Linked DNA regions of Desulfovibrio desulfuricans. The protein of the gene in region 1 interacts with the protein of each later gene in a pairwise test. Links are inferred from orthologs where the notes say so. Each region holds a gene or a part of one and is shown in the gene's direction. Other genes may lie near its edges.

What was found. Proteins that work in one complex are often made in the same cells at the same time.
Region 2: the proteins of thrS (region 1) and rplA interact in binary tests that used the Escherichia coli proteins (3 or more experiments, as listed by UniProt). The link is inferred for Desulfovibrio desulfuricans from one-to-one orthologs.

Annotation. Positions count from the first base shown.
Region 1 is NZ_JANFYZ010000013.1:39,848-43,717, reverse strand. The notes cover bases 938-3,870. They hold thrS (threonine--tRNA ligase), read left to right. Parts: upstream 938-1,404; coding sequence 1,405-3,336; downstream 3,337-3,870. Other genes in these bases: infC (translation initiation factor IF-3), read left to right, coding at 3,338-3,870; trmFO (methylenetetrahydrofolate--tRNA-(uracil(54)-C(5))-methyltransferase (FADH(2)-oxidizing) TrmFO), read left to right, coding at 938-981. Also shown: more of trmFO, read left to right, coding at 1-937. UniProt on the Escherichia coli protein: Catalyzes the attachment of threonine to tRNA(Thr) in a two-step reaction: L-threonine is first activated by ATP to form Thr-AMP and then transferred to the acceptor end of tRNA(Thr). The rate-limiting step is amino acid activation in the presence of tRNA.
Region 2 is NZ_JANFYZ010000002.1:189,634-193,515, reverse strand. What follows is about bases 244-3,188. They hold rplA (50S ribosomal protein L1), read left to right. Parts: upstream 244-1,334; coding sequence 1,335-2,042; downstream 2,043-3,188. Other genes in these bases: rplL (50S ribosomal protein L7/L12), read left to right, coding at 2,787-3,167; rplJ (50S ribosomal protein L10), read left to right, coding at 2,211-2,735; rplK (50S ribosomal protein L11), read left to right, coding at 742-1,164; nusG (transcription termination/antitermination protein NusG), read left to right, coding at 244-675. In the rest of the region: preprotein translocase subunit SecE, read left to right, coding at 1-94; more of nusG, read left to right, coding at 103-243. UniProt on the Escherichia coli protein: One of the primary rRNA binding proteins, it binds very close to the 3'-end of the 23S rRNA. Forms part of the L1 stalk. It is often not seen in high-resolution crystal structures, but can be seen in cryo_EM and 3D reconstruction models.

The DNA of each region.
Region 1 (3,870 bases):
GTGCTCGCGCCCTTTACGGGCGAGGGCGGGGCTGTGGTGCTGGCTGCCGGGCCCATGGCCTCCGAGGGGCTTTCCGCCTCGCTGGCAGAAGCCGTGGGTGCAAAGCACTGCTATTTTTATGACGCCATCGCGCCCATTGTATGGACGCACTCCCTTAATATGGACGTGGTGTTCCGCGCCTCCCGCTATGGGCAGGAAAACGGCGAGGCCGACGGCGAGGGGGACTATCTCAACTGCCCCATGAGCCGCGACGAATACGATGTTTTTTATGCGGCCCTGCTGGAAGCGCAAAAGGTCTCTGCCCACGAGTTTGAGCAGGAAAAGCATTTTGAAGGCTGCATGCCCGTGGAGGCCCTTGCCGAGCGCGGCCCCCGCACACTGACCTTTGGCCCCCTCAAACCCGTTGGGTTTGTGGACCCGCGCACAGGGCGCAGGCCTTGGGCCATTCTGCAACTGCGGGCAGAAAAGGCCAACAGTGAAACCTGCAACCTTGTGGGCTGCCAGACCAAGCTGACCCAGGGCGAGCAGGCGCGCGTGTTCCGGCTGGTGCCGGGCATGGAAAATGCGGAGTTTGCGCGTTTTGGCAGCATGCACCGCAATACCTATGTGAACGCGCCAGACGTGCTGGCCCCGGATTTGTCGTTGCGGGCGCGGCCCGGCGTGTATCTGGCGGGGCAGATCACAGGGGTGGAGGGATATGTGGAATCGGCCGCCAGCGGCCTGTGGCTGGCCCTGCTGCTCAATGCCCGCGCACGTGGCCTTGAACTGCCGCATCCGCCGGTGGAAAGCGCCCTGGGCGGGCTGCTCAACCATCTGCGCACGCCGGTAAAGCATTTTCAGCCCTCCAACGCGCACTTCGGCCTTGTGCCGGAACTGGGCGAAAGGGCGCGTAAAAAAGACCGCAAAGCCCTGTATTCCGCCCGCGCGCAGGAAACATTCGGCGAATGGCTTGCGGCGCAGCGCGAGGCAGGCGCTATTTAAGATGCTTGCAGCGTCCTGCGTTTTTTGTAATGATATTTGGCACACGTGGTTGTAATGGTTTTTCCGGCTCACACACGCAGGTACATGGCGCATCTATCAGGGTTTCAGAGATAAATTGCGGCAATGTGTCAAAAAAGTGTTGACGGCGGCATGGGGAGTAGCTATATAACCGCTTGCCTCATGTAGGAGCGTAGCTCAGGTGGCTAGAGCACTTCCTTGACACGGAAGGGGTCAACAGTTCAAGTCTGTTCGTTCCTACCAAATGACTCTTCGGGGATAGTTCCCCTAAACGGCGGAAGGCCTTGGCCCCGCCCATAGCACAGGTCGCTTGATGCGACCCGAAGACCGGATTCGGCGCAGTGGGGAGGTTTACCTCCCCACTTTGTTTTATGTGCCTCCGGGTATTTTTGTAAGGAGCTTTTCATGGAAGTCCGTGTGGAAGGGCAGATGGTGGAAGCCGGTGACTCCGTTGCTTCTGTCCTGCAAAAAGCCTTGAGCGGCAAAAAGTTCAAGGCGGCTGTGGCCGCGCGCGCCGATAACGGCGCTCTGCTGGATCTTTCCGCACCCCTGCCTGCCGGCTGCGCCGAGCTTGCGCCCGTGTACGCCGACTCGCCCGAGGGGCTGCAGATGATCCGCCATTCTACCGCCCACGTCATGGCGGCGGCGGTCAAGCGTCTCTTCCCCACTGCCAAGGTCACTATTGGCCCTTCCATCGACACTGGTTTTTACTACGACTTTGACGTGGAAAAGCCCTTCTCCAGTGAAGATTTTCCCGCTATCGAAGCGGAAATGCAGCGTATTGCCGATGCGCGCGAGCCTTTCACCTGCAAGGTGCTGCCCAAGGCGGAAGCTGTTGAAGTGTTCCGCAATATGGGCGAAGTCTACAAGGTTGAGCTGATTGAGAGCATTGATGCCGACACGGTGTCGCTCTATACCTGCGGTGATTTTACGGATCTGTGCCGTGGCCCCCACGTGCCGCACACGGGTTTTGCCAAGGCGGCAAAGCTCATGAGCGTGGCCGGAGCCTATTGGCGCGGTGATGAAAAAAACCGTATGCTTTCGCGCATTTACGGCACGGCCTTTGCCGACCAGAAGGCTCTGGACGCCTACCTGAAGCAGCTTGAAGAAGCCAAGCGCCGCGACCACCGCAAGCTTGGCCGCGAGTTGAGCCTCTTTACCTTCAAGGAAGATGTGGCTCCCGGCATGGTCTTCTGGTTGCCCAGAGGAATGATGGTGCGTACCATTCTTGAAGACTTCTGGCGGCGCGAGCATCTCAAGCGCGGATACGAAATCGTGCAGGGGCCGCAGTTGCTGCGCGTGGAAACGTGGCAGAAATCCGGCCACTACGACCACTACCGCGAAAATATGTATTTTACGCAGATCGAGGAAGACACCTACGGCGTCAAGCCCATGAACTGCATCTCGCATATGCTCATTTATGGCAACGAGCTGCACAGCTATCGCGATCTGCCCCAGCGTTATTTTGAACTGGGCGTGGTGCACCGCCACGAAAAGAGCGGCGTGCTGCACGGGCTGTTGCGCGTGCGCCAGTTCACGCAGGACGATGCGCATATTCTGTGCGCGCCCGAGCAGCTTGAGGGTGAAATTCTTGAGGTCATCCATCTTATCCGCGACCTCATGAATCTCTTCGGCTTCCAGTACAAGGTTGCCGTTTCCACCCGGCCCGAGAGCAGCATCGGCACGGACGAAGCGTGGGAGCTTGCCACCAACGCGCTCACCAGGGCTGTGGAAAAGGCCGGACTGCCCTACGAGATCAATGAGGGAGACGGCGCGTTTTACGGCCCCAAAATTGACGTGCGACTGCTTGACTGCATTGGCCGTGAATGGCAATGCTCAACGATACAGGTTGATTTTACCCTGCCGGAACGTTTTGACCTCACCTATGTGGGTCAGGACGGCGAAAAGCACCGCCCGGTCATGGTGCACCGGGCCATCATGGGGTCGCTTGAGCGGTTCATCGGCATTCTCGTTGAGAACTTTGCCGGTGCGCTGCCCACATGGCTTGCGCCCGAGCAGGCCCGTCTGCTTACCGTGACGGAAGCGGGCGACGAAGCCACCCTCAAGATGTGCGAAGAACTCAAGGCGATGGGCATTCGCGCCACCGCCGATACCCGTAACGAGAAACTGGGCTTCAAGGTGCGCGAGGCGCAGCTGGCCAAGGTTCCGTATATTCTGGTGGTGGGGGAAAAAGAAGTGCAGGCGGGCGGCGCCAATGTGCGCCTGCGCAATGGGGACAATATGGGGCTCAAATCCGTAGCGGAAATCGCCGCGCTGATCCGGACGGACGCCGAAGAGCCTTTCAAACAAGGAGGGATGCGCTATAGCTTCGCCTAATATGAGATTCCGTCGCGACATGCCGCAGGACGGCGTGCGTCGCAACGAGATGATCCGCGCCCGTGAAGTGCGCGTGATCGCCGCCGATGGCGAGCAGCTTGGAATTCTGCAACGCAACGATGCTATTGACCGGGCCAAAGAAGCCGGCATGGATCTTGTGGAAGTGGCTTCCACTTCTGAACCGCCCGTTTGTCGCATAATGGACTACGGCAAGTTCAAGTACGAACAGCAGAAAAAGAAGCAGGAAGCCAAAAAGCGGCAGGCCGTGGTGCAGATTAAGGAAATCAAGGTTCGTCCCAAAACCGACGATCATGATTACGAAACCAAGGTCCGCCACATTCGCCGTTTTCTTGAAGAGGGTGACCGCTGTAAGATTACGGTGTTTTTCAGGGGCCGCGAAATTGTGCATAAAGATCGCGGCATGGCCATTCTTGAACGGGTTGTGCAAGACCTTGCCGATATCGCCAAGGTGGATCAGGAAGCCCGCGCCGAAGGCCGCACCTTGCAGATGATGCTGGTGCCCAAAAAGCAGTC
Region 2 (3,882 bases), on another replicon or contig:
CTTGGCCGTTTTGGGCTTTGTAGCCGTGATGGCTGTCATCCTGGGGCTGGTGGACTTTGGTCTGTCTTCCCTGATCAAGACCCTATTGTCCTGAAGGCCGATATGAAAGACCCTGTTATCGACGAAACTTCCGAGCTCTGCAAAAAGGCTCGCTGGTACATCGTGCACACCTACTCGGGTTTCGAGCAGCGTGTGCAGAAGACCATTAACGAGTTGCGCCGCACCGGGCAGGATGAAGGGCTTATTGAGGAAGTTGTTGTTCCCACTGAAAAGGTTATTGAACCTACCAAGGGTGGACAACAGCGCACCTCTACGCGCAAGTTCTATCCCGGGTATGTCATGGTGCGTATGACCATGACGGATCTTTCCTGGCATCTGGTACAGTCCATCCCCAAGGTCACCGGCTTTGTGGGCGGCAAAAACCGTCCTACCCCAATGCGTGAGAGTGAAGCACAGCGCATTCTCTCCCTGATGGAGTCTCGCCAGGAAACGCCACGGCCCAAGTTCAACTTTGACCGCGGCGACGAAGTACGCGTTATTGAAGGGCCGTTTGGCGGCTTCAATGGCGTTGTGGAAGACGTCAACTACGACAAGGGGAAACTGCGCGTTTCCGTTTCCATTTTTGGTCGTCAGACCCCTGTGGAACTGGATTTCGTGCAGGTATCCAAAGGTTAATGACTTGCCCCCCGCGCGACAGGGCTTTGCCTTGAACTGCGCGAGCAGCGATGAAGGATAACTCAAATGGCCAAGAAAGAAGTTGCCAAAATCAAACTGCAGATCCCCGCTGGCGCGGCTAACCCCTCGCCGCCGGTTGGTCCTGCCCTCGGTCAGCACGGCCTGAACATCATGGGTTTCTGCAAGGAATTCAATGCCCGCACCATGGAACAGAAGGGCACGATCATTCCTGTGGTCATCACCGTGTACGCCGACCGCTCTTTCACCTTCATCACCAAGACCCCCCCGGCCTCGGTGCTGATCATGAAAGCCGCCAAAATTGAAAAGGGTTCCGGCGAACCCAACCGCAACAAGGTTGGTAGCCTGAGCATGGCGCAGATTGAAGAAATCGCCAAGCTGAAGCTGCCCGATCTGAATGCTGCAAGCATTGAGTCTGCGGTGAAGTCCATTGCTGGTACCGCTCGCAGCATGGGCATTGACGTTAAGTAAGGCCCTTTTAAAGCCGTGAGCGCCCTTGGGCGCTCGTTGCATATACGGCACACTGGTCTTACGGCTGCAGTAGCTTTAAAACGCTTGGCAGCCATCGTTGAAATCAATTGTACTGCCGCCTTTGCGCAAGACAAAGTTCGGCAGGAGATGCAAAACGAAAGGATTATCTCATGCCCACACATGGCAAGAATTTCCGCAAGGCGCTTGAAGGCAACAACCTTCAGGAACGCTTCAGCATTGAAGACGCCGTCAGCAAATCGCTTGGCGCTTCCTTTGCCAAATTTGACGAAACTGTTGACGTGGCCGTGCGCCTCGGCGTTGACCCCAAATATTCCGACCAGATGGTTCGCGGCGCTGTGACCCTGCCCCACGGGCTTGGCAAGACCGTTCGCGTGGCCGTGTTCTGTAAGGGCGAAAAGCAGGCGGAAGCCCGCGAAGCCGGTGCGGATGTTGTGGGTGCCGAAGATCTGGTCGCCAAGGTCAAGGAAGGCTGGCTCGAATTTGACGCCGCCGTGGCTACCCCCGACGTTATGGCTCTTGTGGGCCAGATCGGTCGCGTGCTTGGCCCCCGTGGCCTTATGCCCAACGCCAAGACCGGCTCCGTCACCTTTGATGTGACCAAGGCCGTTACCGAACTTAAGGCCGGTCGCGTGGACTTCAAGGTTGACAAGGCTGGCGTGCTGCACGCTCCCCTTGGCAAGGTTTCCTTTGGCCCCGAAAAGATTCTGGGCAACCTCAAGGCCCTGCTTGACGCCGTGAACCGCCTTAAGCCTTCCGCCGCCAAGGGCAGCTACATGCTCTCCATGGCAGTGTCCACCACCATGGGCCCTGGCTTCAAGGTTGACATGACTCAGGTTAAAAAATTTCTTGAGGGCTAAGCTCTCAAGGCTGTGGGCGCACTGTATGTCAGTGCGCCCACAATCTGTCTAAGGATACGGAATTCGAGTCGAAGACGACAGGTGGGCGCAAGCTCTTAATACCCTGTCCAGACACTTCTTCTTTGGCTCGGCATTCCACCTGGCAACCCCGAACGTGAGAGGTATCACGTGAACAGGTCTGGAAAAGCCGTAATTATTGAAGCCGTTAAGGCCCGCGCCGACAAGGCTTCTTTTGCGGTTATCACGGACTTCAAGGGCATGACGGTGGAAGAGCTGACGAACCTGCGCGTTTCTCTGCGTAATGCAGGCGGCGAATATCTCGTCGTTAAAAACACGCTTGCCCGTATTGCTCTGACCGACGGTACGCACAACGCTATCAAGGACAAGTTCCATGATAACTGCGGCGTAGCCTTTGGGTTCGATGACCCCGTGGCGGTGGCCAAGGCGCTCAGCGATTTTGCCAAGCAAAGCAAGCTCTTTGAGCTTCGCTGCGCCAGCCTGGACGGCAAGGCTATGGATGCCGCCCAGATTGACGCACTGGCCAAGCTGCCCGGAAGGGAACAGCTCCTCGGTCAGTTGCTCGGCACCATGAACGCCGTGCCCACCAACTTTGTTTCGCTGTTCGCCAACGTGGTGCGTGGTCTGCTTTATGCCCTCAAGGGTATCGAAGATCAGAAATCCAACGCCGCATAGCAAGCAACCATCGAATTATTTGCACTAAAGCCAAAGATCAGGAGACTTATCATGGCCGTTACCAAAGAAGAAGTTGTTGAATTTATCTCCAATATGACCGTTCTCGAACTTTCTGAGTTCATCAAGGAACTCGAAGAAAAGTTCGGCGTTTCCGCCGCTGCGCCTGCCGCCGCCATGATGATGGCTGCCCCCGCTGCCGCTGCTGAAGCCGCTGAAGAAAAGACCGAGTTCGACGTTATCCTGAAGGAAGCTGGCGCCAACAAGATCGGCGTCATCAAGGTTGTGCGCGCTCTGACCAGCCTGGGCCTCAAGGAAGCCAAGGAAAAGGTTGACGGCGCCCCCGCTACCCTGAAGGAAGGCGTGTCCAAGGAAGAAGCTGAAGAAGCCAAGAAGCAGCTGACCGAAGCTGGCGCCACCGTCGAAGTGAAGTAAGTTCGGTTTTATACCGTGCTTTTGAGGCGGAACCTTAGGGTTCCGCCTTTTTTATTGCTTTGACATGGCGCTCAGGCCGTTTTGCCCTTGCCCTGATATCTGTCAGGCTCAGTAACCTTCAAGACTACCGCCAAAACACCCTGCCTCCCTGCGCAGATCAGGCGCCAGCAAATCAGGCTTTGCATCCAAGTAACTCCCGCCACGCAAAAGCTGTTTCCCTTCTGTTTTTGGGTCGGTTCCCTGCCATTTTTCTTCAGTAAACGCTTACGGAATGTTGCCTGCAGTACGCGTATCGATGGCTTAAGTCATTCCACAGTCAGGGTTGGCGACAGATCGAATGCGCAACTATGATGAATGGTTGCAGCCCGCAAATTCAGTCAGATTCCCACCTCGACTGCCTGTCGTAACATGAATCTACCATTCTGCGTTCACCGAGCAGAGGGCAATTTCCCCCTCAAACCTTTCCGCTTTTAAGTCGTCCCAATTACCTTCTTCGCAAGCTGCCTTTGCACAGATGTGAGACGCTTCACCAAAATCCAAGCATACGCAGATTGCGTAAAAATTCACGATACTCTCAGAGCTTCTGCCTGAAACAGCAGCGCATACTTTGGCGCGACCATATCTCCCACCTTCGTAACTTCGGTGTTTTACACAATTACATACTATTTTTGTATGTTTTACTATGCATATAATTGATCCGGATCTCATTTGTGCG